DNA from 2 places in the Morococcus cerebrosus genome. Region 2 is predicted to be linked to the other one. Evidence: predicted binding sites of a transcription regulator. Region 2 holds the regulator's gene; the other holds the start of a gene.
The links. The regulator FNR, encoded in region 2, switches genes on or off when oxygen is low (the NO sensors DNR and NnrR bind a similar motif). The targets are predictions, from matches to a motif close to TTGATNNNNATCAA.

Region 1 (16,226 bases), 460 kb from region 2:
CGCCTGTGGATAACTCAAGGGGGAAAATCTAAGAAAATATTGAAAAAATAATATCTTTATGTTTTTAAAGAAAATTTAATAAAAAAAGCTGTGAATAAGTCCATATGCCAATTATAAAAAGGTCGCCTGAAAACTCGTTGGGAATCAGGTATAATCCATCCCTATTTCATTTTCAGACGACCTTGAGCCATTTCATTTAAGGATATTCCCATGAGCAAAAAACGCGTCCTCACCGGCGTAACCACCACCGGCATCCCGCATCTGGGCAACTACGTCGGCGCCATCCGCCCCGCCGTCCGCGCGGCGCAAAACCCCGATACCGAATCCTTCCTCTTCCTCGCCGACTACCACGGCATCATCAAATGCCACGAGCCGGAGATGATTCACCAATCCACCCAGGCCGTTGCCGCCACTTGGCTTGCCTGCGGACTCGACCCCGAGCGCACCACCTTCTACCGCCAAAGCGACATTCCCGAAGTGATGGAATTGAACTGGATTCTGACCTGTATCACCGCCAAAGGTCTGATGAACCGCGCCCACGCCTACAAAGCCGCCGTGCAGGCAAACGCTGAAAACAATCAGGAAGACCCCGACCACGGCGTAGAAATGGGCCTGTACAGCTACCCCATCCTGATGACCGCCGACATCCTCATGTTCAACGCCAACGAAGTGCCCGTCGGCCGCGACCAAATCCAACACGTCGAAATGGCGCGCGACATCGCCGGTCGCTTCAACCACCGCTTCAAAGAAGTCTTCACCCTGCCCGAAGTGAAAATCGACGAAAACGTCGAACTCTTGGTCGGCTTGGACGGACGCAAAATGTCCAAGTCCTACGGCAACACCATTCCGCTTTGGGAAAACGACAAGAAAACCCAAAAATCGGTCAACAAAATCATCACCAACATGAAAGAGCCGGGCGAGCCGAAACAGCCCGACGAAAGCCCTTTGTTTGAAATCTACAAAGCCTTCTCCACGCCGTCTGAAACCGCAGCGTTTACGCAAATGCTGGCTGAAGGTCTGGCATGGGGCGAAGCCAAAAAACTCTTGGCCGCCAAAATCAACGCCGAGCTGGCTGAACCGCGCGAACGCTACAACGCGCTGACCGCAAATCCTTCGCAAATCGAAGACATCCTGCAGGTGGGCGCCGCCAAAGCGCGCAAAGAAGCACGCGAACTGCTGGACCAAGTACGCGACGCCGTCGGCATCCGCCCATTGAAGTAAATCTCAAAAGGTCGTCTGAAAAAGCAGCCCACTATTTTCAGACGACCTTTTCCTGTTTAAAACAAGGAATATCCGATGAAAGCCTTTCCGATTCTCTTATCCGCCCTTTTGCTCGCCGCCTGCGGCAAATCCGAAGCCCCGGCCGAGCCCGCCCAAAATGCCGCCGAAGCCGCGCCCAAACCCGTATTTAAAGTCAAATACATCGACAACAACGCCATCGCAGGCTTGGATTTAGGTCAAAGCAGCGAAGGCAAAACCAACGACGGCAAAAAACAAATCAGCTATCCGATTAACGGCTTGTCCGAACAAAACGTCATCCAACTGATCGGCAACCACCCCAACGATTTGGAAGTCATCAGCGGCAAATGTATGGAAACCGGCGACAAAGGCGAGCCTTTGGGCTGGACTGAAAACGGCAAATGCCATGCCTTGTTTGCCAAACTGGTCGGCAACATCGCCGAAGACGGCGACAAACTAACCGGCTACCTCCTCTCCCACGCTGCCCTGCAACCCTATCAAGCTGGCAAAAGCGGCTATGCCGCCGTTCAAAACGGCCGCTACATCCTCGAACTCGACAGCGAAGGAATGTTCTACTTCCGCCGCCGCCACTATTGACCGAGCGGGTGTCGCCCATGACCGTACACACCTTAATCCGCGCCCTGCCTAAAGCCGAATTGCACGTCCATATCGAAGGCACGTTCGAGCCGGAATTGATGTTCGCCATCGCCGGGCGCAACGGCGTTTCCATTCCCTATGCGGATGTGGACGCCGTGCGCCGTGCTTACGATTTTCACAACCTCCAGTCCTTCCTCGATATTTACTACGCTGCGGCGGCGGTCTTGCTCCACGAGCAGGATTTTTACGACCTGACCACCGCCTATTTCGTCCGTTGCCGCGAGGACAACGTCGTCCACACCGAAATCTTCTTCGACCCGCAAACCCATACCGCGCGCGGCGTACCGTTTGAAACCGTCATCAACGGCATTACCCGTGCACGTCTGGAAGCGCAGGAAAAATGGGGCATTTCCAGCAGGCTGATTATGTGTTTCCTGCGGCATTTGAGCGAAGAGTCCGCGTTTGAAACGCTTGCCCAAGCGCAGCCTTTCAGACGACATATCGACGGCATCGGACTGGATTCGGGCGAACTCGGCAACCCGCCCTCGAAATTCGAGCGCGTCTTTGCCCAAGCCCGCGCCCAAGGTTTTCCCGCCGTCGCCCATGCCGGCGAAGAAGGCCCACCCGAATACGTTTGGGAAGCGTTGGATTTGCTGAAAGTCGTCCGCATCGACCACGGCGTGCGCTCCGAAGAAGACGAAACCCTTATGCAGCGCCTGATTGCCGAGCAAATGCCCCTGACCGTCTGCCCCTTGAGCAACCTCAAACTCAAAGTCGTCAGCGACCTGTCCCGGCACAACCTGCGCCGTATGCTTGAGTGCGGCGTATTGGTTACCGTCAATTCAGACGACCCCGCCTACTTCGGCGGCTACCTCAACCAAAATTTCATCGAACTTGCCGACGCATTGGATTTGAATGAAGCAGACATCCGCACCTTGTGCAAAAACTCGTTCAAAGCCTCGTTTTTAAACGAGGAAGAAAAAGCAAAACGGTACGCCGAAATCGACGGCATCCATGTTTAGACACAAAGCCGACCTGAAAAACAATCCGGTCGGCTTTGTTCTCGGTTAAAATGCGAACCGTATAAACATCGAACTTCTTTTCAGACGACCCTTCTAAATAAAAACACCGATTCAGTGAGAAGGTCGTCTGAAACACCCTCAAGAATGAAAAAAATCCATCTCATCCTTATGCTTCCGGTTTTCCTGACAGGTTGCGCCGGCCTGCCCTCACTGGACAAGCGCCCTGAGAGCCACTACCTCGACATCCGTTCCGCCCCGCGCATGGATGCCCTGCTCAATACCGCCCCTACCCAAACCGGCAGCGATATTTCCAATGTCTATCTGCTCAACGACGCGCACGAAGCCTTCGTCGCCCGCGCCGCCCTGATTGAAGCCGCCGACCACACCCTAGACCTCCAATACTACATCTGGCACAACGACATCTCCGGCAAGCTCATGTTCAACCTGATCCACCGTGCCGCCGAACGCGGCGTGCGCGTGCGCCTGCTGCTGGACGACAACAACACCAACGGTCTGGACAACGTCCTGCTCGCCCTCGACAGCCATCCCAATATCGAAATCCGCCTGTTCAACCCCTTCGTCCGCCGCAAATGGCGCGCGCTGGGTTATTTGACCGACTTCCCGCGCCTCAACCGCCGGATGCACAACAAATCCTTCACCGCCGACAACCGCGCCACCATCCTCGGCGGGCGCAATATCGGCGACGAATATTTTAAAGTCGGCGAAGACACCATCTTTGCCGACCTCGACATCCTCGCCACCGGCCGCGTCGTGACCGAAGTTTCCCAAGACTTCGACCGTTACTGGGCAAGCCATTCCTCCTACACTGTCGCCAGCATCATCAAAAAAGGCGATATCGAAAAAGGCTTCCAAGAGCTGGGTTACAACGACAAAGACAAAAACGAAACCCTCAGCCGCTACCGCAGCAGCATCGAAAATTCCGAACTCTACAAAAAAATGCAGAGCAACAGCATAGACTGGCAAAGCGTCCACACCCGCCTGATCAGCGACGACCCCGCCAAAGGGCTGGACCGCGACCGCCACAAACCGCCCATTTTCGACCGCATGCAAAACGCCCTGAAAACGCCCGAAAAAAGCGTCTATCTCGTTTCGCCCTATTTCGTTCCCACCAAATCAGGCGTGCGCGCGCTCGACCAACTCGTCAAAAACGGCGTGGACGTAACCGTCCTGACCAACTCGCTCCAAGCGACCGATGTCGCCGCCGTCCATTCAGGCTACGTCAAATACCGCAAGCCCCTGCTCAAAGCCGGTGTCAAACTCTACGAGCTGCAACCCAACCACGCCGTCCCCACCACCAAAGACCGCGGTCTGACCGGCAGCTCCGCCACCAGCCTGCACGCCAAAACCTTCATCGTGGACGAAAAACGCGTCTTCATCGGCTCATTCAATCTCGACCCGCGCTCCGCCAGACTCAACACTGAAATGGGCGTCGTCCTCGAAAGCCCCAAAATCGCAGGCGAAATGCAGCGCACCCTCGTCAATACCACCCCCCAATACGCCTATCAGGTTACCCTCGACAAATACAACAAACTGCACTGGTACGACCCCGCCACCCAGAAAACCTACTCCGCCGAGCCGGAAGCCAAATTCTGGAAACGCGTTACCTCCAAAATCCTCTCCATCCTGCCGATAGAAGGATTGCTGTAAAATCCAAACAAAAGGTCGTCTGAAAACCTGTATTTCCAGTTTTCAGACGACCTTTAATCCATCCGTATCAAATTATTTGCCGGCTTTGACGCCCTGCCATTGGCGGACCATGAATTTCAAAATAGTAGGCTGGATAGGGACCATGATGAAGCTGTTTTTCAAATCTTCGTCGCTCGGGAAAATGGTGCGGTCGTCTCTGAACTCGGCTTCCATCAATTCGCGTGCGGGTTTGCTGGAAGGGGCATAGGTGACGAAATTGCCGTTTTTCGCGGCGACTTCGGGGTCGAGGAAGTCGTTGATGTATTTGTGGGCGTTGGCGACGTTTTTCGCATCTTTTGGGATAACGAAGGAGTCCACCCAAATCCCCACGCCTTCTTTGGGCATCATGACGCGGATTTTTTCTTTGCCGCCCGCTTCTTCGGCGCGCCGTCTGGCGATGTTCAAGTCGCCGCCGAAGCCGATGGTGACGCAGGTGTCGCCGCGCGCCAAGTCGTCAATGAAGCCCGACGAGGTAAAGCGTTTGATATTGGGGCGGTTTTTCTTGAGCAGCTCGGTTGCCGCTTTGATGTCTTCGGTATCGTTGCTGTTGGGGTTTTTACCCATGTAGTTCAACACCATAGGATAAATTTCCGCCGCGCTGTCCAAGTAGCTGATGCCGCATTGTTTGAGCTTGGATGTGTATTCGGGGTTGAACACCAAATCCCATTGGTTGTCCGGCAGTTTGTTCGTGCCCAAGGCTTTTTTCACGCGCTCGGTATTGATGGCGAAGGTATTGGTTCCCCAATAAAACGGAACGGCGTATTCGTGGCTCGGATCGACGCCTTCCATCAGTTTCATCAATTCGGGGTTGAGGTTTTTATAGTTGGGAATCAGGGATTTGTCGATTTTTTGATAAGCACCTGCCTTAATCTGCCTGCCGACGAAGGTATTGGACGGGCCGACGATGTCGTAGCCTGATTTTCCGGTCAATACTTTACTTTCCAGCGTCTCATCGCTGTCGTACACGTCGTAAGTTACCTTGATACCGTTTTTCTTTTCAAAATCGGCGACGGTTTCGGGATCGACGTATTCCGACCAGTTGTAAATCCTCAATACATTTTGGTTTCCCGCCTGACCCGCTTTGTCGGAGGTATTTTTATCCGAACCTCCGCAGGCGGCGAGCATGACGGCGGTCAGGGCGATGAGTGGCAGATGTTTGGTCATTATCATTCCTTGCATATCGGGTGGAAGGGAAAGTAAGGGATTATAAATCAGGCACGCACTATCTGATAGCAATTTCCATTGGGGCGATAGTCGGAAGGTCGTCTGAAAGTCCCTGATTCAATAGCTAGAAACAAGGTTTTGCGGTAATATAGCACCCATTTTCTTTCCACAATTACATACGGCCGGGAAGGTCGTCTGAAACCTTTTTAGTAGAGACATCGAAACATCATGAAAACCTCCGAACTACGCCAAAAATTCCTAAAATTCTTCGAATCCAAAGGCCACACCATCGTCCGCTCTTCCTCGCTCGTGCCGCACGACGACCCGACGCTGCTGTTTACCAACGCCGGTATGAACCAGTTTAAAGACGTATTCCTCGGCTTTGATAAACGCCCATACACCCGCGCCACCACCGCGCAAAAATGCGTACGCGCAGGCGGCAAACACAACGACTTGGAAAACGTCGGCTACACCGCCCGCCACCACACCTTCTTTGAAATGATGGGCAACTTCTCCTTCGGCGACTACTTCAAACGCGATGCGATTCATTTTGCTTGGGAATTTTTGACTTCTCCTGAATGGCTGAACCTGCCCAAAGACAAACTCTTGGCGACCGTGTATGCCGAAGACGACGAAGCCTATAACATCTGGCTGAACGAAATCGGTATGCCTGCCGAGCGCATCGTTCGCATCGGCGACAACAAAGGCGCGAAATACGCATCCGACAACTTCTGGCAGATGGGCGACACCGGCCCCTGCGGCCCATGCTCCGAAATTTTCTACGACCACGGCGAAGAAATCTGGGGCGGCATTCCCGGCAGCCCTGAAGAAGACGGCGACCGCTGGATTGAAATTTGGAACTGCGTGTTCATGCAGTTCAACCGTGACGAGCAAGGCAATATGAATCCGCTGCCCAAACCGTCCGTCGATACCGGCATGGGCTTGGAGCGCATGGCGGCCGTGATGCAGCACGTCCACAGCAACTACGAAATCGACCTGTTCCAAGACCTGCTCAAAGCCGTTGCCCGCGAAACCGGCGCGCCGTTCAGCATGGAAGAACCAAGCCTGAAAGTCATCGCCGACCACATCCGCTCCTGCTCCTTCCTGATTGCCGACGGCGTGATGCCGTCCAACGAAGGCCGCGGCTATGTACTGCGCCGCATCATCCGCCGCGCCGTGCGCCACGGTTACAAACTCGGTCAGAAACAGGCGTTTTTCTACAAACTCGTGCCCGATTTGGTCAAAGCGATGGGCGACGCGTATCCCGAGTTGAAAGAAAAACAAGCGCAAATCGAAGATGCCCTGAAAAACGAAGAAAGCCGCTTCGCCCAAACTTTGGAAACCGGCATGGCTTTGCTGGAAAACGCGTTGACCAAAGGCAGCAACAAATTGGACGGCGAAATCATCTTCAAACTCTACGATACTTACGGCTTCCCATACGATTTGACCGCCGATATCTGCCGCGAACGCAATATCGATTTGGACGAAGACGGCTTCAACCGTGAAATGGAAGCCCAACGCGCCCGCGCCCGCGCCGCGCAAAACTTCAAAGCCAACGCGCAACTGGACTACACAGGCGCGGACACCGAATTCACAGGCTACGAAAAACGCAGCCAAGACACCAAAATCATCGCCTTATACAAAGGCAGCGAAGCCGTGGATGAACTCCAAGCAGGCGAAGCAGGCGTGGTCGTTTTGGAACAAACCCCGTTCTACGCCGAAAGCGGCGGCCAAGTCGGCGATGTAGGCTTTATCTTCACAGGCGAAAACCGCTTCCGCGTCGAAGATACGCAGAAAATCAAAGCAGCGGTACACGGACAATTCGGCGCGGTCGTTTCAGGTCGTCTGAAAGTGGGCGATGCCGTATCCGCCGAAATCGACAACGACATCCGCAACAGCATCATGCGCAACCACAGCGTTACCCACCTGATGCACAAAGCCCTGCGCGATGTTTTGGGTACACACGTCGAACAAAAAGGCAGCCTGCAAAACGCCGAGCTGACCCGCTTCGACATCTCCCATCCGCAAGGCATCAGCGCGGAAGAAATCGCCGAAGTCGAACGCCGCGTCAACGCCGCGATTATCGCCAACGTGCCCGTCAAAGTCGAAACCATGTCCATTGAAGACGCGCAAAAATCCGGCGCCATGATGCTCTTCGGCGAAAAATACGGCGACTTCGTCCGCGTCATCACCATGGGCGACTACTCCACCGAACTGTGCGGCGGCACCCACGTCGCCCGCACCGGCGACATCGGTTTCTTTAAAATCATCAGCGAAGGCGGCATCGCCGCAGGCATCCGCCGCGTAGAAGCCATCACAGGCCTTGCCGCGCTGGCATGGGCGCAAAACCAAGAAAGCCTGATGAAAAACATCATCGCCGAAGTCAAAGCCCAAACCGAAAAAGACGTACTCGCCAAAATCCAAGCCAACGCCGCCAACGCCAAAGCCTTGGAAAAAGAGTTGGCAAAATCCAAAGCCGAACTCGCCGTCCACGCAGGCGCCAAACTCTTGGACAACGCCAAAGACTTGGGCGCAGCCAAACTCGTCGCCGCCCAAATCGAAGCCGACGCAGCCGCCCTGCGCGAAATCGTTACCGATTTAACCGGAAAATCCGACAACGCCGTGATTCTTTTGGCGGCAGTAAACGACGGCAAAGTCTCCCTGTGTGCCGGCGTATCCAAACCGCTGACAAACAAAGTGAAAGCCGGCGATTTGGTCAAATTCGCAGCCGAACAAGTCGGCGGCAAAGGCGGCGGCAGACCGGATTTGGCACAGGCTGGCGGGACGGATGTAGAGAAACTCCCCGCCGTATTGGATGGCGTGAAAGACTGGGTCGGCGCGAAGCTGGCTTGATGTAAGAAAGGCAGCCTGAAAGTTTCAGGCTGCCTTTTGTGCAAAGAGGCCGCCTGAAAAGCCTCGTTTGCCATAGGTTGGGGCGCGACCCAACAGATTTTGTGAAGTATAAAAAATGTTGAGGCATGATCCAAGCTACTTAATGAAATGGAGAGAAAATAAATGGATTGTACAAATGATATAGGTCAATTAATTTCATCTGTTGTGAGCGGTGTTGCAGCAATTATAACTGCCTGCGCAACAATATTTCTCTACAAAGTAACAAAAATTCTTGCAGTAGAGACAAAAAAGATGGCAGATGCTTCCAAGCCACATATTGTTGCTACTTTGGTTATAAATAAATGGTCAATGAAGCATATGGATTTGCATATTGATAATACGGGGAACGCAACAGCCTATGATATTGAAATCTCTTTTAATCCTCCATTGGAAAATACTGGGGTAAGAGAAAAATTAGAAACATTGCCTTTTCAGAAAATAAGTGTATTAAATCCAAATCAAGGATTATCTACCTATTTATCTGAATATTCGGATATAAAAGATAAGTCCTATTTTGTTGAAATTAGTTGGAAAAATAATTCAATGGCAACTGAGCGAGAATACAATAGGTATATTTTGAACATTGGGCATTACGAAGGTGTTACCAAACTTGGTGATGATAATCCTTTATGTAGTATTGCTAATAAAGTTGAAAAAATTTCTGACGATATTCGGAAAATTACAAATAAACTTAAATAATTCTTAAGAGATATTTTTTATATATTCCTTAAGGTTCGATAAAATAAGTAACCACATTTACTATCATCAATGGCAAATTTACCGACCGTTACAGCAAGCGCGGCAGCAGCATTTATGCCCGACTCTTTACAAATGGGATTTGTCGGGCATAAATGCCCGACCTACAAATCCAAGTTTCCCAACTGCCTGCTAATATCTGAATCTTTGCAAGGCCGTCTGAAAACCCAAAACCCCGTTTTCAGACGGCCTTTTTCCGCTAAAATCCCGATACCATCCAATCCGAAAACATAGGAGAATCATCACGCAAGTTACCATCTCCGCCATCATCAATGGCGAATTTGCCGACCAATACGGCAAGCGCGGTAGTCAGTTTAGTGAAAACGGGATGCTGATTTAATTCTATTTCCTTTGAAACTACCAATAACCTGCCTCCATCATAAAACTAAAAGCAAGCCGTAGCCTGCATTCCCACAAACCGCGTGCGTTGCCATGTCACACACCCTACCTGCGGGCGATGCAAACCTTAAGATTAAGGTGTAGGGTGTGTGCGGTACGCACGCACGCGATTGCTGCCGTTATCGAATCGATACTGCATCCTTCCACATCCCGACCCCATCAATCCAAATCAAGAAAGCTCCAATCTATGTCCTATAACCGCCAAAAAATGGAAAACGCCCTGCTTGCCCTAATCGGCGCATTGGAATTTGAAGACGGACGTTTTTGGAAAGGCTACGATTTTGACCTGCTCAATAGCCTGCACGAGCAAGGCCTAATCAGCCAGCCTTGGGGCAAAGCCAAATCCGCCTATCTCACCCCCGAAGGTTTGGAAAAAGCCAAAGCCTTAGCAGAAGAGATGTTTGGCGGGGAATCGGATTTGTAGAAAAGCCTGCTCCCGCTAACTGCGTGCCCAACTATTCCGCTCTAGCCATAAATTACAAGAAAACAAAACCGGTGAATAGGGTATGTGCAATGCACACCCGAGGTTTTTGTTATTACTGAATCGGCAAACGTATAGTGGATTAAATTTAAATCAGGACAAGGCGGCGAGCCGCAGACAGTACACACATTACGGCAAGCAAGCCGTAGCCCGCACCCCTGTCAACCGCGTGCGTGGCTAGACCACACACCCTACCACTGCGGGCGACGTAAACCTTAAGATTGAGGTGTAGGGTGTGTGCGGTACGCACGCACGCGGTTTTTGTTGTTACCGAATGATTCCAAACCATATCGTAATCCAGTCGGCAGCAAACGCAGCTTGGGTCATGATCCAACGAAATCCCCATATTACCCGTAATCTCAAAGCCGTCTGAAAAATAATTTTCAGACGATCTATCTTTATCAAAAGCAGCCTGTACTTTCAGCAAACCGTAGCCCCTTCCAACCGCGTGCATAGGCTACGCCATACGCTGTGCGCCGGTATATCCAAAGCCATGACCGGAAAAGTGAAAGCCGGAGATTTTGTCAAATTCGCAGCCGAACAAGTCGGCGGTAAAAGCGGTGGCAGACTGGGTTTGGAACAGGTCTGAGGTACAGATACTGCAAAACTGCCTGAAGAAGATTGGCTAAGCGGCAAGTTGGTTTGATTAACATAGAGAAAAGAGGTCATCTAAAAAATTTCAGACGACGGCGGATTCGCATTTGAAGTGCAACTTTCCATAACAGAAAAAGGCCAGTATGCGGTAGCATACTGGCCTTTCCTGCAAGAAAGATTGCCATGAGCTACACACAACTGACCCAAGACGAACGATACCATATCCAATACCTGTCCCGCTACTGCACCGTCGCCGAAATCGCCAAACAGCTCAACCGCCACAAAAGCACCATCAGCCGAGAAATCAAGCGGCACTGCATCCAAGGACAGCAATACAGCGCCGAAAAAGCACAGAAGCAAAGCCGGCTGACCAAACAGCACCGGCGAAAACCCTATAAGCTCGATTCGCAGCTGGTTCAACACATCGACACCCTTATCCGCCGCAAACTCAGTCCCGAACAAGTATGTGCCTACCTGCATAAACACCACGGTATCACACTCCATCACAGCACCGTTTACCGCTACCTTCGCCAAGACAAAAACAACGGCGGCACTTTGTGGCAACACCTCAGAATATGCAGCAAACCCTACCGCAAACGCTACGGCAGCACATGGACCAGAGGCAAAGTGCCCGACCGCGTCGGCATAGAAAACCGACCTGCTATCGTCGACCAGAAAACCCGCATCGGCGATTGGGAGGCCGACACCATCGTCGGCAAAAATCAGAAAAGCGCGTTATTGACCTTGGTCGAACGCACTACCCGCTACACCATCATCTGCAAATTAAAGAACTTAAAAGCCGAAGACACTGCCCGGGCGGCCATTAGGGTATTAAAGGCATATAAAGCCAGAGTCCACACCATCACCATGGATAACGGCAAAGAGTTCTACCAACACACCAAAATAGCCAAAGCATTGAAGGCGGAAACCTATTTTTGCCGCCCTTACCATTCTTGGGAAAAAGGGCTGAATGAGAACACCAATGGACTCATCCGGCAATATTTCCCCAAACAAACCGATTTCCGAAACATCAGCGATCGGGAGATACGCAGGGTTCAAGATGAGTTGAACCACCGGCCGAGAAAAACACTTGGCTACGAAACGCCAAGTGTTTTATTCTTAAATCTGTTCCAACCACTGGTACCCTAGTGTTGCACTTGAAATCCGAATCCAAGGACCTCTTTCGAAACTATAAAGGAAACCATATGAACCATGACATTATCAGGGTACGTCTCCAAAAAATTCGGCACACAAGAAAATTACTTCAAATAGCCGACAACAAACTGTCCTTAGCATCAACTGATACCGATCATACGGCAAAAACCGAATTGTTGGACATATTTACCAAGAGCAAAGCAATATCCCTATGGTCTAGTTATGCCTCTTCGAGTGCCCAAAGAAGTTTGCAAGAAGCAAAACAGGCAATTAACAATCTAAACCAAGCATTGGCTGTGATAGCAGAAGAAAAGTTGGATTACGATGCTAATATTCCGATAGATATATTGGATTTAAGCGTAGACCTTTTTTTCTCTCCCAATATGGATATATTATCCATGTCAAACTTCAGTAGCTTGTGTTCTGCAAGCAGTAAATTCAGCCAAATGAAACAGGCTTTAAGCGATTTGGACAACAAATTAGAACAATATGAATTTGAATTGCAAAAATATTTATCAGATGATAAAGAAAGTGATTGGTAACCTGCATACTTATCCATAATTCTCTGTCTGCTTCGTCCTGACGGGCTGCTGTCGGTTTCCGAAACGGCAGACCCCGACAAACCGAGCCGCGCTGAATGACGCAATTTAATGCGCAAAACGGGTTTGAGACGGCAGACGAATACGGCGGCGAACGCAATTTCACGTTGAATTTTAAAGCAAGCAGCCGTCTGCTTCCGCCTAAATAAAGGTCCTTGGATTCGGATTTCAAGTGCAACACTAGGGTACCAGTGGTTGGAACAGATTTAAGAATAAAACACTTGGCGTTTCGTAGCCAAGTGTTTTTCTCGGCCGGTGGTTCAACTCATCTTGAACCCTGCGTATCTCCCGATCGCTGATGTTTCGGAAATCGGTTTGTTTGGGGAAATATTGCCGGATGAGTCCATTGGTGTTCTCATTCAGCCCTTTCTCCCAAGAATGGTAAGGGCGGCAAAAATAGGTTTTCGCCTTCAAGGCTTTGGCTATTTTGGTGTGTTGGTAGAACTCTTTGCCGTTATCCATGGTGATGGTGTGGACTCTGGCTTTATATGCCTTTAATACCCTAATGGCCGCCCGGGCAGTGTCTTCGGCTTTTAAGTTCTTTAATTTGCAGATGATGGTGTAGCGGGTAGTGCGTTCGACCAAGGTCAATAACGCGCTTTTCTGATTTTTGCCGACGATGGTGTCGGCCTCCCAATCGCCGATGCGGGTTTTCTGGTCGACGATAGCAGGTCGGTTTTCTATGCCGACGCGGTCGGGCACTTTGCCTCTGGTCCATGTGCTGCCGTAGCGTTTGCGGTAGGGTTTGCTGCATATTCTGAGGTGTTGCCACAAAGTGCCGCCGTTGCTTTTGTCTTGGCGGAGGTAGCGGTAAACGGTGCTGTGATGGAGTGTGATCCCGTGGTGTTTATGCAGGTAGGCACATACTTGTTCGGGACTGAGTTTGCGGCGGATAAGGGTGTCGATGTGTTGAACCAGCTGCGAATCGAGCTTATAGGGTTTTCGCCGGTGCTGTTTGGTCAGCCGGTTTTGCCGTTGGGCTTTATCGGCGCTGTATTGCTGTCCTTGGATGCAGTGCCGCTTGATTTCTCGGCTGATGGTGCTTTTGTGGCGGTTGAGCTGTTTGGCGATTTCGGCGATGGTGCAGTGGCGGGACAGGTATTGGATATGGTATCGTTCGTCTTGGGTCAGTTGTGTGTAGCTCATGGCAATCTTTCTTGCAGGAAAGGCCGTATGCTACCGCATACTGGCCTTTTTCTGTTATGGAAAGTTGCACTTCAAATGCGAATCCGCCGTCGTCTGAAACAGGTTTCAGACGACCTTTTATTGTAAAAATCTATAAATTTAATAGATAATAACTAATCTCATATTATCAAATTGGAAAAGATAACCCACTGATTAGCTTGATATTTAACATAGTTAAATTATGTTAACTAAAACATACGTTATCCAAACCTGATTTCACAATTGATTTAAATCATAATATCTTGTGTCCAAATCTCTAAAATACCCGAAATCATACTAGATATTGATTTTCGAATAACAAACTACAAGAGTCGAGGAACGCAAAATGCCGAAAATCCCTGAGTTGGTTTGTCCCGCCGGCAACCTGCCCGCTTTGAAGACGGCGGTGGACAATGGCGCGGACACGGTTTATATGGGGCTGAAAGATGCGACGAATGCGCGCAATTTTCCTGGGCTGAATTTCGATATGAAATCGGCGCAGGAAGGGGTGGCTTACGCTCATGCGCGCGGCCGTAATGTGTTGATGGCCATCAATACTTTTGCCCAGGCGGGGCAAATCGAGCGGTGGCATCGGGCTGTCGATACGGCGGTGCAACTGGGGGCGGACGCGATAATCGTTGCCGATCCTGCGATTATGGCTTATGCCGCCGAGCGTCATCCTGATTTGAGGCTGCACATGTCGGTGCAGGGTTCGGCGACCAATTACGAAGCCATCAATATGATGAAGGAGCTGTTCGGTATCCGCCGTGCCGTGCTGCCGCGCGTTTTGACCGTGGATCAGGTCAAACATGTGATTGACAATACGGATGTGGAAATCGAAGTGTTCGGTTTCGGCAGTTTGTGCGTCATGGTGGAAGGGCGCTGCATTTTATCGAGTTATGCGACGGGCGAATCGCCGAATATGCAAGGCGTGTGTTCGCCTGCCAAAGCCGTACGCTGGGAGCAGTTGCCCGACCGCATGAACGTGCGGCTGAACCAGGTGTTAATCGACCAATACAAACCGGACGAACCAGCAGGCTATCCGACCCTGTGCAAAGGTCGTTTTGAAGTCAATGACGAAACCTATTACGCGCTGGAAGAGCCGACCAGCCTGAATGTTTTGGAAATGCTGCCCGAACTCATCAAAATCGGTGTGTCCGCCATCAAAATCGAAGGCCGTCAACGCAGCCCGATGTACACGGCGCAGGTAACCAAATCGCTGCGGCAGGCTTTGGACGCGGCCGCTGCCGATCCGGCGCATTTCAAAGTCAATCCGGTGTGGAACAACGCGCTGAGCAAGGTTTCGGAAGGGCATCAGACGACCTTGGGCGCATACAGCCGTCCGTGGAAATAAGGGGGAGGGAAAATGAATCCGATGAAACTATCATTGGGGCCGGTTTTGTTTTTCTGGCAGAAGGAAGCCCTGCTGGAATTTTACGCCGCCATGCTGGATGCACCGGTGGATACCATTTATCTGGGCGAAGTGGTGTGTTCGCGCCGCCAGAAAATGCGTTTTGCCGACTGGGTCAGCCTGGCGGAAGATTTGGCGGAAAGCGGCAAGGAAATTATTCTGTCGTCGCAGGTGCTGCTGGAAAGCGAATCCGATTTGAAACGCCTGCGCAAAATCACGGGGCAGGAAAAATTCAAAGTCGAAGCCAACGATATGGGCGCGGTCAAACTGGCGCGCGAGCACGGCATTCCGTTTGTCGCCGGCGCCAGCCTGAACATTTACAACGAAAGCACGCTGGCGCTATTTCAAAAACTGGGCGCATACCGCTGGATTACGCCGTCCGAGTTGAGCCGTGATAAAGTTGCCGAAATCATCAAGGCTTCAGACGACATTGAAACGGAATTGTTTGCTTGGGGTAAAATGCCTTTGGCGTACTCTTCACGCTGCTTTACCGCGCGTCATTACAACCTGAACAAAGACGGCTGCGAATTCCGTTGCTTGGATTACGAGCAAGGCATGGACATGAATACCCGAGAGGGCAAGCCTTTTTTAACCATCAACGGCATCCAAACCATGTCTTACGGCTGCCAAAACCTGCTGCCGCACCATGAGGATTTGCGGCAAATCGGCGTGAACATGCTGCGCCTGTCGCCGCAAATGCACGGCATGGCGGAAATTGTCCGTATCCACCGCGATGTATTGGACGGCAAAGCCGCCCTGGCAGATGCACTTCCCGAATTGGAAAGACTGACCACCGGCACGCTGGTGGACGGCTATTGGCATGGCCAGCCCGGTATCGAAGCTGTGAAGGAGGAATATTATGGCGTTGCCTGAAATCGTATTGCCCGCATGGGCGGGAAAAATCGGCGGTAAATTACCGGGCAGGCCGCCGCGTTTCGCTTTGGTTTTTGCCCTCAACACCATGCTCAAACGCGGATTGCTGCCCGCCGACATGAGCCTATTTGACGGCAAAAAATTCGAAATCGACGTATTGGACGCGGGCATCA
Region 2 (16,226 bases):
AAACCGTGCTGTCGTGCCAGTTGCAGAGCTGTCCGTCCGCAAGGCGGATGCCGGTTTCCTCCCAAACTTCGCGCTTGGCGGTTTCCTCTATGGTTTCGTCCGGCTCGATGCTGCCGGTTACCGACTGCCAAAAACCTGGCGGCGAAGTGCGTTCGATTAGAAGGATATTGCCGTCGGCATCATGCAAAACCACCAGCGCGGACACGGGATACTTCAAGGGCTTTGCCATCAATCGTCTCCGGCAGAGTCCATCGCGGGATCGGATTTGGTATCGCTGCGCGCCTGCATTCCCGCCTTAATCATGGCGATGTTGCTCGGGGACTGCTCTTCGTTCAGGATACGGACTTCGCGTTGCGGATAAGGGAACTCGATGTCGTGTTCGTTAAACTGCTGCCAAATATCCAGAAAAATCGCTGATTGCAGCGCGGCAAAGCCGTTTTCAGGATCTTTCACCCAATAAGTCGCGCGCAAATCGATACCGTTGTCGCCGAAATTGGTCACCACCGCCAAAGGCGCGGGATGTTTGGAAACACGCGGCTGCGCGGCGGCTGCGCTTTTGATGATGTCGAGCGCCTTAATCAAATCAGAATGATAGGCAACCTGTATATTGAACGACTGCTGCAATTCGCGGCTGGTATAGGATTCGTTGACCACCATTGAGGTCACGAAAGTTTCGTTCGGAATCAGCGCCTCCGTACCGTTGGCATTGCGCAGCACGACAAAGCGCGAGGTAATTTTGGTGACATAACCGGTAAAGTTGTTGACGGTCAGACGGTCGTTCATGCGGATGGAGCGGTCGCCCAAAATGATGAAACCGGAAATATAGTTGCTCGCCACTTTTTGCAGACCGAAACCGATACCGACACCCAACGCACCGCCGAACACCGACAATACCGTCAAATCAATCCCCACCAGCGGCAGCGCAATCAATACCGCCAAAACCATCATCACCGTTTTGATGATTTTGGACAAAATCATGGACAGATTATTGTCCAGGCTGCTTTTTTCCAAACGCTCGCCGATAAAACGCGCCAGCCATGACGCACCTATCATCAGAAGCCCGACCCACAAAATCCCGTTCAGAATCATCAGCAGGCTGAGCCTGCCCGAACCGACTGAGAAGCTGATGCCGTCGAGCATCTCCAAAATCTTATCGTCCAAGCCCGACAGCCAAAGCACGAAGCCTACCCACAAAACCATGGAGACTGATTTCTCCAGCCAGTCGGTCAGTTTGTTTTGCGGCAAAGCGGCATGAACGACCGCCACGCTGACCCGAATCAAAATCATCCAGCGCGCCGCCAAAATCAGCAGATGCAGCCATACCGCGCGAAACTCCGTCAGGTTGCAGACAAACAAAGCCGCCGCGCCGAAAATCATCATCAGCACCGGCCACAAAATCCGCCTGCCGATATGCCGCAATAGCGCGAAGTTACCTTGTTCCGCAAAGAAATAACGGTTTTTTAGTCGGTTTGACAGCCAATACGTCGCCGCCATCAGCATCAATACGCCGACCAGCTCTATCCAGCCCGAAACCTGTCCGAAATTGCGCTCCACCAAACTCGACGTAAACGCCTGACGCGCAAACAATTCATGCAAAATATTGTCCATCAGCCCTGTTTTTTATTAAAAATTAAAGCTGAGATTATATAGCAGCCATTAAATTCCGCCACACTCGTTTACCGAACAAAGGTCGTCTGAAAATATGGCGGATTCAAGTGAAAAACAAGACATCCCGTCTGCCCTACCCGACCTTACGTCAAACAAATTCAAAGCCGCTTCAAACAGATAGCCGAAACCATCAGGCTTCACCCTTGCCAAAGCCGGACAGTAAAACTATAATCCGAAACTTATCAAGTCGGAGTGTGGCGCAGTCTGGTAGCGCACTTGCATGGGGTGCAAGGGGTCGAAGGTTCGAATCCTTTCACTCCGACCAAAAATTCAACAGCTCGGTCATTTTTGACCGGGCTGTTTATTTGTCTTTGCCTATTTCAAACTTTATATTCCAAGCGTTTTTCACAATCAAAAGGTCGTCTGAAAACCTCGAATCCGAGTTTTCAGACGACCTTTTGCCTTTTCTTCAGTTAATCACTCCTCTGCCTTCGGCTCGGGAACGTCAAACACCTGACGCAGGTAGGCGAGGAAGGTTTTGTTGGTGGTCATGGTTTTGCCCGGAGAGTCGGAGAGTTTGGCGACGGACTGACCGTTGCACTCGACGAGTTTCAAAACGATGTTCAGCGGGGTATGGCCCATGTCGTTGGTGAGGTTGGTACCGATACCGAAGCTGGTTTTGAATCGGTCTTTGAAATATTGGTGCAACGCCCACGAGCGTTCGATGTCCAGACCGTCGGAGAAGGTCAGCATTTTGGTGCGGCTGTCGATTTTGAGTTTTTTGTAGTGGGCGTGCGCTTTATCGCCCCATACATAGGGGTCGCCGCTGTCGTGACGCAGACCGTCGAAGAGCTTGGCGAAATAGAGGTCGAAGTCGCGCAGGAAGGCGTCCATGCCGACCACGTCGGTTAATGCGATACCGAGGTCGCCGCGGTATTCGTGTACCCAGCTTTCGAGGGCGGCTTTTTGGAAATTGCGCAGGCGCACATCGAGGGCTTGGAAGGCTTGGAGGAACTCGTGCGCCATCGTGCCGATGGGGGTGATGCCGATTTTTTTGGCGAGATAAACGTTGCTGGTGCCGCGCACGATGTCGGGAGCGGCTTCAAGCAGGGTTCGGATGACGTGTTCCTGCCAGTCGAGGGTGTAGCGGCGGCGGGTGCCGAAGTCGGAGATGAGGAACGGCGGATCGTCGGGGTTTTGCGCGGCGGAGATTTCTTTGAGGCGTTGCGCTTTGGCTTGGAGGCGGCGTTCGCCTTCTTCAATGACGGCGGGGGTTTCGAGACGGCGGAAGTAGAGTTCGTTGACGATGGCGAGGATGAAGATTTCAAAGAACATCGCCTGAATCATGGGGCCTTCGATGCGGATGTTCAGACGACCTTCATTGTCGGGGCTGACTTTGACGAAGCGGCGTTGCAGCTGGAAGAGTTCGAGATAGTCGACAAAGTCGCTTTTGATGAAGCGCAGGCTGCGCAGGTAGTCGAGTTCGTCGTGGGTAAAGCGCAGTTGGCAGAGCGCGTCAAGTTCTCGTTCCAAGTCGCTTTGGATGTCGGCAAGCGGGTAAACCATGTCGGTGTTGCGACAGCGGAACTCGTAAAGGCTGTGGGTTTGGGGGAATTGGTGCAGTATCACCTGAAGCATGGTGAACTTGTACAGGTCGGTGTCGAGCAGGGAGCGGATAACGGGCGTTTGAGGTGCGGTCATGGCTTTTCTCTCGTTCAGCGTAAATGTAAAGCATTATTAGAACACGGTTAGACGGGCGGGTGTTACTTTTTTTGGTTGGAGAAGCGTTGAAAAGGTCGTCTGAAATCTTTCAGACGACCTTTGTTTTGTGATTTAAGCCTTATGTTTTTTCTTGATCGCGGCGTTCAGGATGCACCCTAAAATAAAGCCGACGGTTGCGGGCAGCAGCCAACCCAGTCCGACGTTGTAAAGCGGCAGTGCGCCGTTGATGTCGGTGGCGACTTCTTCGCTGAAACCGAACGCGGCTTTATAGGCATCGAGCAAACCGACTGCCAGCGTTGCCATCATGGTGCAGAAATAGACGATGCGGCTGCCGCCGAACAGTTTGTGCAGGAAGACCAGCAGGATGATGACGATGGTCAGCGGGTACAGCAGCATCAGCATCGGGATGGAGAAAGTCAGGATGGAGGACAGGCCTTTGTTCGCCAACGCCATAGACACGACCGTATTGATGACGACGAATATTTTGTAAGGAATGCCGGGACACAGGCGGTTGAAATATTCGGAACATGATGTAATCAGTCCGACGGCGGTACTCAAGCAGGCGAGCAGGACGATGACGCCCAAGAGGATGTTTCCGGGGACGCCGAAGTAGAAATTTGCCGTTTTCGACAACACTTCCGCGCCGTTTTCCTGAAGTCCCAAGCCTGACACGCTTGTCGCGCCCATATAGCCGATGAAGAGGTACACCAATGCCAGACAAGATGCGGCAACGATGCCTGAAACGGCGGTCGTCCGCAGCAGATCGGAGCGGTTGTCCACACCCATCGCGCGCACGGCGTCAATGACGATAATGGAGAACACCAGCGAAGCGAGTGCGTCCATTGTGCCGTAGCCTTCCAAAATGCCTTTTATGAACGGACGGAGGGCAAAATCGCCTTGTGCCGCAGCGGGAACGCCCATCGGATTCAACGCGGCGTAGCCGACCAAAACGGCAATCGTCAAAAGCAATACGGGGGTCAGGATTTTACCGATGCGGTCCACCAGCTTGCCCGGCGACATCGACAGCCAATACGCCACGCCGAAAAACGCCACGCTGAACGCCGCCAGCCCGACTATTTTCTGGCTTTCATTCAAAAACGGCGCAACGGCAATCTCAAACGACACCGTCGCCGTACGCGGCATGGCAAACAAAGGCCCGATGGACAAATACAGTGCGACGGCAAACGCCACGCCGTACCAAGGCGCAACCCTGGATGCCAGCGCCTGCACATCGCGCGAACCGGAATAGCCGATGGCAATCACGCCCAACAGCGGTAGGCCCGCGCCGGTCAACAGGAAACCCGTCATCGCAGAGAACCAGCTTTCCCCCGCCTGTTGTCCGAGATAAGCGGGAAAAATCAGATTGCCCGCACCGAAAAACAAAGCGAACAACATCAAACCGACCGCCCACAGCGAGGCTTTACGGTTGAGCGGGGAAACACTGTTCATAAATTCGTACCTGTTTGTTTATAGTGGATTAACTTTAAACCAGTACGGCGTTGCCTCGCCTTAGCTCAAAGAGAACGATTCTCTAAGGTGCTGAAGCACCAAGTGAATCGGTTCCGTACTATCTGTACTGTCTGCGGCTTCGTCGCCTTGTCCTGATTTAAATTTAATCCACTATATAAAGGACAGTTGATGGAAATGGGTATGGGTTTGCCAAGCGTGAAATCATCATGCCGTTTCGCCTTCAACGTCGGCGTAGGGGTCGTCTGAAACGCCCTCTTCCGCTTCCGGGCGTTCTAAATTTTCCTGTTTCAGGCTGATTTCGATTTCGCCGTAGTTGTCCGGCTGGACGATGCGGACCAAACCTTCTTTGGCAAGCTCCAAGAGCGCAATGAAATTGACGACCACATATGCCGCGCCCTGCTCCGGTTTGAACAAATCGCTGAATTTGCATATCCCGCTCTCGTTCAGACGACGTAAAACCGCCGTCATCTGCGCGCACACGGAAATGGTTTCCTGAATCACTTCATGGCTGCGCGTATGTTTCGCACGCGACAAAATGCCCAGCCACGCCTGCGTCAAATCGGCGACATACACCTCCGGCAGCTTCGCCTCGACCGCGATTTCCAACGGCAGATACGCCCAAGCAAAATCCCGTCCCGCGCGCGGCAACGCATCCAAACCCTGCGCCGCCAGCTTCATCTGTTCGTAAGCCAAAAGGCGGCGCACCAGCTCGGCACGCGGATCCGCCTCTTCATCCTCGACCTCTTCGGAACGCGGCAGCAGCAGGCGAGATTTGATTTCAATCAGCATCGCCGCCATCAAAAGATATTCCGCCGCCAAATCAAACTGATACGCTTCCATTTGGGCGATATAGTGCAGATATTGCTCGGTAATCTTTACCATCGGAATATCGAGAACGTCGATATTCTGTTTGCGGATAAGGTAAAGCAGCAAATCCAACGGCCCTTGGAAGCTGCTTAAGACAACCTTCAAAGCATCGGGCGGAATAAACAAATCCTGCGGCAAATCGGTTACGGGTTGACCGAATACCCACGCGACAGTGTGTTCAGACGACGTTGCCGCAGCGGAAGGAATAAGGTGTTCTGAAGGCATGTTTAGAGGAGCTTTTTCTTATTAGGTTCGATGGGTGGTTAATCAATAACGGGGTCGTCTGAAAACGCAGCGGGTTTCGCCCAAACGAGTGCGGCAAAACAAAAATCAGCCTTTTTTGCGTTGGCTTTTCAAAGAAGCGATGGCAATGGCAAGCGTTTGCGCCAACGCCATGCCCAGCAGCGGCAAAACGGCGAAAAACGAACCGGTCAGCACCGTAACGGCATCGCGGGAAAACACAAAGCCATCGCGTGCCAGCATCGCAATTATCCAAACCGACAATAGCAGCCATTCGCAGCCGACCAAAAACCAAATCATCCCGACCGAGCAGCGTTTGCGCCACTTCATGATGGCAGCGTGCAAAAGGCTGAATATCGGAACGGACAGGAAGGGATAAAGGAAATTGGTAAACGGCCGCGGAGAGCCGTCCTGAAAACACAAATAATCGCCCGACTGTATGTCGCATCCCATTGCGCCAAACATCGGATCGACGGCATACATCAACACGCCGAACCACACCGCATAAATCAGGCTGGCAATAAAATAGGCTTTGAAAAATCGGTTCATAGGCAAAAAAGGTCGTCTGAAAAAATAAATTTCAAAAGGCTTAAACCCACATCAAATTTTCTGATTGGCATTTGCAGAAGAGACCAACACACTCAGGGCTTGAACTGCTGCCATGCCATAAACAGGCAATCCGAAAAAAAGAAGTCCCGTTATTGCCGTCCAACTACTATCCAGACTACTCCACTTCCACAGCAAAAAAACGAACCAAACAATCAACCATTCGATAATAGGCAAGGCAAGAGTCATCGAAGTTGTACAGCGTTTGGTCCACTTCATAATGCCGGCATTGAGTAGGGACAATAACATCACGGATAAAAACGGAAAGAAGAAAAACTTCAAAGACACTTTCTCAAAAGCCGACATTTCAGCAGCTCGCAGACAATACTCTGCATACTGTTCATTGTCAGCGTCAATATCAAAACATTCGAATCCTGAAAACAGCAAACCGACACTGTACACCAGCAAACCGAAGACAACCGCATAAATCAGGCTACTGATAAAGTAGGCTTTAAAAAATCGATTCATCTCACTTCCGTCCCGCAATATGTTCTACCGCCGCCTGCGCACAATACAGCCCAAACGAAGCCGTCACCAGCATACTCGCGCCATAGCCCGCGCAGGACAGCCCTTGCGGCGCGGTATCGGTCGAACACGCTTCGCCAGATTGCGGCGGCGTAATGTTCTCAGTCGAGAACACACACGGCACGCGCATTTTTTCTTTGGTATCGCGGCTGAAGCCGTAGCGTTTGCGCAAGGTGTAGCGCAGGTTGGCAAGCAGCGGGTCGTGGGTAACGCGGCTCAAATCAGCGGTTTGAATCAATGCCGGATTTTTCTGTCCGCCCGCGCCGCCGCTGAGGATAAACGGCTGATTGTGCCGCACAAAATAAGCCGCCATCGCCGCCTTGACACGCACTTGGTCTATCGCGTCGATCACAAAGTCGAAAGGTCGTCTGAAAAGCGTTTCGAGATTGTCTTCCGTCACAAAATCCTCGATTTCCTCCACTTCGCATTGCGGATTGATTTGAGCAATGCGTTCGCGCAACGCCGTCACCTTCGCCTTGCCGAAATCGTCGGTCAGCGCATGAAGCTGGCGGTTGACATTGGACTCGGCGACGTTGTCCAAATCAATCAAGGTCAAACGACCGATGCCCGTCCGCGCCAAAGCCTCCACCGCCCAAGAGCCTACCCCGCCCACGCCGACCACGCAGACGTGCGCGTGCGAAAACCGCGCCAGTGCTTCATCTCCGTAGAGCCTGGCAATACCGCCAAAACGGCGCGAAGGAAGAAAAACGGTGTCGTTCATACCCAACCTTGTGATATATCAATAAATGAATGAAAATCAACGCAAAACGCTGCGAACGAGTCCGACACATATTATACTGGAAAGCAGACGGGCTGTTGCAGCAGCCCGAAAGAGTCTATAATCGTTTCATATCGGACCCTTCCCAACCGCATGAAACAAAGTGCCGCCTGCGGCGCAAAAGGAGAATGAACTATGTACAAACATCTGGTTGTAGCCGTTGACGGCAGCGAAACTTCCCTCAACGCCCTGAAACACGCCGCCGAGTTGGCAAGCGTCAACAACGCCCGCCTGACTTTGGTACACGTCGCCAACCCCGCCGAATACATGGCGCTCGCCCCCGAATTCCTGCAACACGAAAGCTACGAGGCCGCCGCCGTCGCCCAAGGCAACGAAGTCTTGGACTTCGCTGAAAAAACCGCCCGCGAAAACGGCGTGGAAAACATTGTCAAACACCTGCTGGTCGCCAACAAAGGCGCGCGCGAAATGGCGCAGGATTTGGTCGATTACGCCGATGAAAACGGCGCCGACCTGCTGGTACTCGGCACACACGGCCGCACCGGCCTGATGCACCTCCTGATGGGCAGCTTCGCCGAAACCGTTATGCGCCAAAGCCACCTGCCGCTTCTGATTATCCGCAGCAAAGCGGAAGAAGCGTAAGGGGCTGCCCTACTGAAGAAGGTCGTCTGAAATCTCAAACTAAGATTTTCAGACGACCTTCTTTCATCTTATTTCAAATAGGTTTTACGAATTATTGATTATAATCATGAACTTCGTAATATCATTCACCTATACCAATAAATAACTTCTTCCCCAAACCAAACCCATAACAAAAAGGTCGTCTGAAAACCAAAATCCGGTTTTCAGACGACCTTTGTTTTGATTGGGCTTACTTAGGTGCAGCCAAGATGCCTGTCAGGTTCAGCAGGAACAAAACCGTAAACCCAGTCAGGTAAATCAAGCCGAGGATGGCGAGGAGGTCCATACCTGCCGTCAGCTTGTGGCGTTTGTCGCCTTTGACGAGGCGGTAGTTCAACCAAGCGAACACGGGGGCAGAAACGAAGGCGGTAATCATGGCGAATTTGAGCAGCTCCGCCATCGCGCTGTTGAACCAGAAAATCACTGCCAAGCCCGTACCTGCGACCCAAACGTTCCAAGCGAACAGTTCGATGTTGCCCGTTTTGTCTTTGCCGCGCAGCAGGCGCACCGGCTCGGCAATCGCGCGCGCGTAGCCGTCCACTACGGTAATCGTTGTACCGTACATGCAGGCGAAGGCGATGAATGCGACCATCGGACGCGACCAGTCGCCGATGGTGACGGCGTACATATTGATCAGTTGCCCGACGTATTTGCCACCCGCCATCTGCACTGCCTCACCGTTGCCGTACTGCACATACGCGCCCAAGGCGAGGAAGACGACTGCCAACACCGCGCTGGTGATGTAGCCGACGTTGAAGTCGAAAATACCGTCGCGGTAGCTGGAAGGATTGATGCGTTGTTTTTCAGTAACCCACAATGAGTTGATCGCTGAAATTTCAATCGGCGCGGGCATCCAGCCCATCAGCGCAATTAAGAAGCCCAAGCCTGCCAGTGTCCATGGGGTAGGTTCGATAAAGTCGGACTTCATCTGCATGCCGCGCGACATGGCGATGGCGGCGGCGGCGACTGTGGCAATCGTCAGGCTGACGATGATGATTTTGGAAACGTTGTCCAAAGCCTTGTAGCGTCCGCTTGCCAAGATAATCAGGCAGGAAGCCATAATCAGTGCGGAGATTGCGCCGACATTCAGCGTCAGCGAGGGAATTGCCATTTTGACGATGGCAGCGGTCACGATGGCGACCGCACCCGCGTTAATCGTTGCCGAGATAACGCACAAAATCAGGAATACCCACAAATAAACGCGGCTTTTCTCCGCATAGCCTTCAATCAGGCTTTTGCCCGTATCCAGCGTGTAATGCGCGCTGAAACGGAAAAACGGATATTTGAAGAGGTTGGTCAAAATGATAATCAACGCAAGCTGCCAGCCGTAAAGCGCGCCCGCCTGCGTCGAGGCAATCAGGTGCGAACCGCCGACCGCCGCCGAAGCCATCATGATTCCGGGCCCCAGTGCATTGATTTTGCTTTTCCAAGTCGAAGCGTGTGTGTGTTGTTCAGACATCATTCTCTCCGTCTTTTTTCAGACGACCTTCACAAAAAAAGGCGTATTTTAACGTAAATCAAGAGATTATCTAACAGACATTTCGGATATTTCATGCCGAAATATGTTAAAAATAAGCTGTACCGAATCGAAAATCTCCAATCATCAGCATTTTGTGGCTGGAAACCTTTTTCAGACGACCTTGTATCGCTTTTTATACCCAATCAGGGCAGCACCCGAAAAACAACATACTTAATATCTAACTTGGGGTTAGTGTTGTGCAGAGGCTTTCAGGTACTTGCTTTGATGATAAACTTTTATAAAAAAATCAATACCCGAAAATAAAAGAAAAACAATAAAATAAGTTATTTTGTTATGATAAATTTTCAACTTATTTAATTTCGTACAACCAGAATAACCCTTCTCGAAAATTTCTTTGTATAGCTTTGCATATCTGCATATTGTATATTTTTTCGGAACGGATAAAATATGTTCTGCTTTCAAAACAAAGCAAGGATGGCGCCGGATAGTCCACGCCACACATCACTCTTTTCTCACTTTATGGAGTAATACCAGATGAAATTCTTATCTGCCGCTATTGTAGCCGTTCTGACTGCCGGTGTTTCCATGACTGCCGCTGCTGCTCCTGCTGGCTACGTTCCTTACAAATGCGACAACGGTAAAAAACTGAATGTCGTTTACGAATTTGACCGCAGTGGTAATGCAGTTGGCGCATCTGCAAATGCAGCCGGTAAACAAATCAGCCTGCGCGTTGACAAACGTCAATCAGACAGCACCGGTACAACATTCACCAACAAACGCGGCTTCTCTATGTCTGCCGGTTACATCGACAAAAACACCCACACCACTTCCGAAGTTGTGGGCGTAACCGACTCACGCAACCGCTTCATCGTGAAAAACTGCGAACCCGTTAACATCGACCGTTAATTTACAACGAATGATTTAAGCTTCTTTAAGGTCGTCTGAAAACCGAAATAAGGTTTCAGACGACCTATTGTTTTTCCCATTTCTTTAAAACCTGTCAACCTGTTTTCAAACGCTTATCCGGTCGTGTCAATATAAACACTACCAGTGACGTTAACGCGCCTAGCGTATCAGCGAGCATGTCTTTTTGCGCATCCCAAATATCGCCTTGCGAACCGAGTACTTCCAAACCTGCTTCGCCGCCGTCAATCACCGCATACTGCCATTCGATGATTTCGTAAGCCGCTGCCACGCTCATGATGAAGAACAAGGAGAAAAACAGGGCAAGCGCAGGACGGCAGAGTTTACGGCGCAACAACCATTCTGCCATCGGATAGGCGTAGAAACCGATGATGTATAATCAATTAAAAACAAAATAGTACAATACTCAACTTTGAAGGTCTAACCATGGCATACTCTGCGGACTTAAGAAACAAAGCTTTAAACTATTACGAACAATGCAAAAACATCAGCCAAACCGCAGCAACGTTTAATTTGTCAAGAAACACGCTTTACCTGTGGATTCGCCTTAAAAAACAAACAGGCAGCCTAAAACATCAAGTTACCGGTCTAAATGCCGTAAAATTGGATAGGCAAAAACTGGCTCAATATGTTGAGCAGCACCAGGATGCCTATCTGCATGAAATCGCCAAACATTTTGATTGTACGCCAGCCGCCGTTTGCTATGCACTCAAACAGATGGGGATGACGCGCAAAAAAAGACCACCACTTACAAAGAACAAGACCCGGCCAAAGTAACGCATTATTTGACACAGCTGGCCGAATTTTCCGGCTACCAACGTGTTTATTTGGATGAAACAGGATTTGACCGCTACCTGTTCCGTCCCTATGCCCGCAGCCCGAAAGGGCAAATAGTGAAAGCGCAGATAAGTGGAAAAAGATACCGACGCTTATCTCTGGTGTCCGCACAAGTCGGCAACCGGCTGATTGCTCCGATGGTTTATCAAAATACGATGACCGGAGTCTTTTTTGAAGCGTGGTTTCAGCAATGCCTACTGCCTGCATTGACTCAAAAATCGGTGATTATTTTAGATAATGCGCGATTTCACCGTATGGGTGTTTTACGGGAAATGGCGGGAAAATGGGGACATAAGGTATTGCCTCTTGCACCTTATTCACCTGAGCTCAACCCGATTGAGAAGGTGTGGGCGAATATTAAGCGGTATCTGCGAACCGTATTGTCTGATTACGCCCGATTTGACGATGCGTTACTGTCCTATTTTGATTTTAATTGACTATAGTGTCCGACGCGGTCAAAATGGTTGCGTCCTTCGCCTAAAAACGGCGCAAGCAGGCGGTTTGCCCAATCGAAGGGCACATCGGCGAAAGTGTAGTAAGAACCGATGGTATGCATAATCAGCCAGAAACTCATGAATACATAAGCCAGATTACTGAAACGGAAACAGCGGTAGGTAGCGATGAGTGAGATAAATACGATCGAAACAGGAATGATTTCGGCGTACCAAACGGCGCGGTCGGACGGATTGATACCCGACCAGACGATGAGTAAAGCAATGAAAACTGTGAATAATAAAGGGATAACATGCGAAGTTTTTTGCATAAGAACGTGTTCATTGTCTCAGCCTCTGCTGTAAACTATCGGCATGAACAGAAAAACCTACCCAAGCGATATCAGTCGCGAGCAATTTGCGCCTCTCCTTCCCCTGCTGGAAAGTGCCCGTAAACGCACAGCGCCACGCCAGGTGGACTTGTACGATGTCTTTTGTGCCATTCTCTACCTGCAACGCACTGGCTGCTCCTGGCGCGCTTTGCCGGGCGACTTCCCCAAATGGCGCACCGTGCATTCCTACTTCCAGAGATGGACCGAACCACGCGAGAGTGGCATCAGCATCCTTGAGGAAGCATTAAAAAAATCAGGTAGTTGCGGAGCACCGCAAGCAGGGGCGCCATGAAGCAACTACTTTCCTGATTATTGATGCGCAGAGTGTGAAGAACACGGATACCGCCATGGAAAAAGGCTACGATGCGGGCAAGAAGGTTAGCGGTATCAAGCGACATATAGCGGTTGACACGCAAGGTTTGCCGCATGCCCTTGCGGTAACGACGGCGGATGTTACGGATAGAAAAGGCTGCCTGGTGGCATTGGAACGTGGGCGGGATAATCTTGGTGCGATACAAAAAATCCTTGCTGACGGTGGTTACACGGGTAAGGCATTTGCTTCGTCGGTACAGGAGTTGATTGGTGCGGAGGTAGAGATTGCCAAACGAAACGAATTGCACCGTTTTGCAGTATTGCCGAAGCGATGGGTAGTAGAGCGCAGCTTTTCCTGGTTGGAAAAGAACAGGCGGCTTTGGAAAAACTGCGAGCGTAAGTTGAGTACCAGTCTGCAAATGGTAGCTTTGGCTTTCTTGGGAGTCCTGCTACGAAGACTATGAACACGCTCTAAGAATTTCTTTGTATTAAATTAATAAAAATGATGGAAATTTTCAATAAACTGTGCAGCAGCTTGATTCTAAAGGCTCTGCAAACCAGTCTTGCGTGGCGGTATCAGCATCGAAGACTTGCCCCATCAGCGGAGTCAACGGATTGACACCCAAGCTGCGTGCCAGCGGGAGGCTTTGTAGCAGGGGTTCGTTCCAAGCGTGCAGTGCCATGGCGTAGGCGCCCCAGTGGATGGGCATGAAGCGTTTGGGAGCAAGCTGTGCGGCATAGCGGGCGGTTTGCTCGGGGAAGAGGTGATTGTTGGGCCAATGTTCGCTGTATTGCCCGTTTTCGATGAACGCGATATCAAACCCGTTGAATTTTTCGGCGATTTTGTCGAAATGGCTGCCTTGTGCCGAGTCGCCGTGAAAATAGAATTTTTCGCTGCCGTGTTCGATGGCAAAGCTGGACCACAGGGCTTGGTTGTGGTCGGTCAGGGTTCGGGATGAATCGTGACGGGCAGGTAGTGCGGTGTAGCGGATGCCGTTGCGTTCGGTGCTTTGCCACCAATCGAGTTCGGTAATGCGCTCTTGCGGCACGCCCCATTTTTTCAGCAGTACGCCCATGCCGAGTGAGACGATGAAATGGCTGTTGCCTTTTGAATTGAGTGCTTGCACGCTGTCTTTTTCGAGGTGATCGTAGTGGCTGTGTGAAATCAGGATGACATCGACGGGCGGCAGTTCGTCGATTTCTGAGGGGGCAGGCTGGAAGCGTTTCATGGTGATGGGGATGGGGAATTGCCGAAAACGGGGTCGGTAATGACGGTTTGCCCGCCGATCCGCATCAATAGGGTGGAATGCCCGAACCAGACGAAACGGCTTTTCCCTTCGGGTGCGGCGAGGAAGGTTTGCCAATCGGGCTTGACGGTAGGCAGAGGTTTGGGCGGGCGCGTTGCCTGCGGGTCGGTCAGAATCTTCCAAAATGCGCCGGTCAGGCCGGTCGGTTTCTGCTGCGGTTCGGGGTTGAAGAAGGTTTGCGTTTTCGGGTCGTAATGGTCGCTTGCGGGGTAAACGGGATGTTGATCGGGATAAAGCCAGTAGGCGAGCAGGGCGCAGACAGCGGTCAAGGCAATGAGTTTTTTCTTGTGTTTCATAATTGGTTTTTATGAAGAAGGTCGTCTGAAAATTTTCAGACGACCTTGGATTCTGTTTGAAGTTTGAAATGGTTTCGGTATCCGTCAGATGGCGTGCGAACAGCCGGATACCATTTTTTTGAGGGCTTGCGAGTCGAGGATTTTAATGTGTTTGTGTTCGACCGAAATTAGACCTTCATGGTGGAACTTGGACAGTGTGCGGCTGACGGTTTCCAGTTTCAGTCCCAAATAGCTGCCGATTTCTTCGCGCGACATCCGCAAGATGAAATCATTAGCGGCAAATCCGCGCGAGTAAAGGCGTTGGGATAAGTTCAGCAAAAACGCTGCCAGACGTTCTTCGGCGCGCATATTGCCCAAAAGCAGCATCACACCTTGGTCACGCACGATTTCGCGGCTCATCAACCGGAAAAAATGGCTTCTCAGGCTGGGGATGTTGTGTCCCAGCTCTTCGATGTGGGTGAAGGGCAGCTCACACACTTCGCTGTCTTCCAAAGCCACCGCGTCGCAGCTGTGGACATGGGAACAAATGCCGTCCATACCGATGAGTTCGCCGGACATAAAAAAGCCGGTAACCTGATCGCGACCGTCCTGACTGGCAACCGTGGTTTTGAAAAAACCGGCACGGATGGCAAACAGCGACGCGAAAGGCTCACCGGTGCGGAACAGATATTCACCCTTCTTCAAGCGGCGGCTCTGTCGGATGACCGCGTCCAATTGTGCAAACTCATTGGGCAAAAGCCCGACAGGCAGGCAGAGTTCACGCAGCGAACAGGAAGAACACAGGGTTTTCATCTGATGCATAGCATTGTGTGTGGTCATAAAACACCCTTAAAATTAAGGTTTTTATCCTGTCATGATTACGTAAGTTATTGACACATATCAAGACAGGTTTATCATACTGTGGCATTCTACCAAACTATCCGAAAATTGCCTAACTTCATTACTCTAATCACGCACACGCCATGAAAGTAATACCGATACAAAATAATCACAATAGAAACGATGACAAGCCTGAGTTCGACCGCGAACTCATCGCCAGCCTTCCTTCCAGCGGTCCGCGCTACACTTCCTACCCCACAGCCGACCGTTTTCATGACGGATTTCGCGAAGCCGAATATATCAATGCCTTGAATCAGCGCGGTATGGGGGCTTTGAACAAGCCCCTTTCGCTTTATATCCACATCCCCTTCTGCAACACCATTTGTTACTACTGCGGCTGCAATAAAATCATCACCAAAGACAAAAGCCGCGCCGATGCCTACATCGAATACCTTGAAAAAGAAATGGAGCTGCTCGCCCCGCATCTGGGCGGACGGCATCAGCTCGCGCAACTGCACTTCGGCGGCGGTACGCCGACTTTCTTGAGCGACGACCAAATCGAACGCGTATTCCGCATGATACGCAAACACTTCCAACTGATCCCTGGCGGCGAATACTCCATCGAAATCGACCCGCGCAAAGTCAGCCGCGAAACTGTCCTCATGCTCGGTAAGCTCGGCTTCAACCGCATGAGCGTCGGCATTCAGGACTTTGATCCCAAAGTGCAGGCAGCAGTCAACCGCATCCAAAGCTACGACGAAACCAAAAAAGTCATCGATGCCGCCCGCGAAGCCGGATTCAAATCCGTCAGCGTCGATTTGATTTACGGTCTGCCGCACCAAACCGCCGAAAGCATTAAAACCACCATCGACACTGTCTTGTCGCTCGATCCCGACCGCCTTGCCCTTTATCACTACGCCCACCTGCCGCATATCTTCAAGCCGCAACGCCGCATCGATACCGAAGCCGTTCC

Region 1: the regulator FNR is predicted to act here: its motif matches at 14,013-14,026, upstream of ubiU (ubiquinone anaerobic biosynthesis protein UbiU).

The regions. Positions count from the first base shown of each region.
Region 1 is NZ_CP094242.1:1,174,028-1,190,253, forward strand. Features, by position in the region: gene trpS (tryptophan--tRNA ligase) at 211-1,221, shown strand; gene MON37_RS05385 (hypothetical protein) at 1,297-1,836, shown strand; gene MON37_RS05390 (adenosine deaminase) at 1,854-2,858, shown strand; gene MON37_RS05395 (phospholipase D family protein) at 3,003-4,526, shown strand; gene MON37_RS05400 (polyamine ABC transporter substrate-binding protein) at 4,599-5,729, opposite strand; gene alaS (alanine--tRNA ligase) at 5,958-8,582, shown strand; gene MON37_RS05410 (hypothetical protein) at 8,745-9,320, shown strand; gene MON37_RS05415 (DUF6429 family protein) at 9,964-10,200, shown strand; gene MON37_RS05420 (hypothetical protein) at 10,346-10,684, opposite strand; gene MON37_RS05425 (IS30 family transposase) at 11,035-12,000, shown strand; gene MON37_RS05430 (hypothetical protein) at 12,057-12,548, shown strand; gene MON37_RS05435 (IS30 family transposase) at 12,786-13,751, opposite strand; gene ubiU (ubiquinone anaerobic biosynthesis protein UbiU) at 14,116-15,123, shown strand; gene MON37_RS05445 (U32 family peptidase) at 15,136-16,053, shown strand; gene ubiT (ubiquinone anaerobic biosynthesis accessory factor UbiT) at 16,040-16,226, shown strand, end outside.
Region 2 is NZ_CP094242.1:1,637,460-1,653,685, forward strand. Features, by position in the region: gene nudB (dihydroneopterin triphosphate diphosphatase) at 1-229, opposite strand, end outside; gene MON37_RS07695 (mechanosensitive ion channel family protein) at 229-1,608, opposite strand; tRNA gene MON37_RS07700 (tRNA-Pro) at 1,857-1,933, shown strand; gene pncB (nicotinate phosphoribosyltransferase) at 2,086-3,309, opposite strand; gene brnQ (branched-chain amino acid transport system II carrier protein) at 3,442-4,779, opposite strand; partial or broken gene MON37_RS07715 (transposase) at 4,893-4,955, opposite strand; gene MON37_RS07720 (segregation and condensation protein A) at 5,005-5,892, opposite strand; gene MON37_RS07725 (hypothetical protein) at 5,998-6,456, opposite strand; gene MON37_RS07730 (hypothetical protein) at 6,508-6,981, opposite strand; gene MON37_RS07735 (tRNA threonylcarbamoyladenosine dehydratase) at 6,983-7,759, opposite strand; gene MON37_RS07740 (universal stress protein) at 7,952-8,416, shown strand; gene MON37_RS07745 (Nramp family divalent metal transporter) at 8,646-9,914, opposite strand; gene MON37_RS07750 (ACP-like domain-containing protein) at 10,470-10,841, shown strand; partial or broken gene MON37_RS07755 (DUF2238 domain-containing protein) at 10,936-11,235, opposite strand; one part of gene MON37_RS07760 (IS630 family transposase) at 11,286-11,601, shown strand; one part of gene MON37_RS07760 (IS630 family transposase) at 11,601-12,133, shown strand; partial or broken gene MON37_RS07765 (DUF2238 domain-containing protein) at 12,136-12,459, opposite strand; one part of gene MON37_RS07770 (IS5 family transposase) at 12,503-12,766, shown strand; one part of gene MON37_RS07770 (IS5 family transposase) at 12,768-13,295, shown strand; partial or broken gene MON37_RS07775 (MBL fold metallo-hydrolase) at 13,347-14,434, opposite strand; gene fnr (fumarate/nitrate reduction transcriptional regulator Fnr) at 14,519-15,253, opposite strand; gene hemN (oxygen-independent coproporphyrinogen III oxidase) at 15,397-16,226, shown strand, end outside.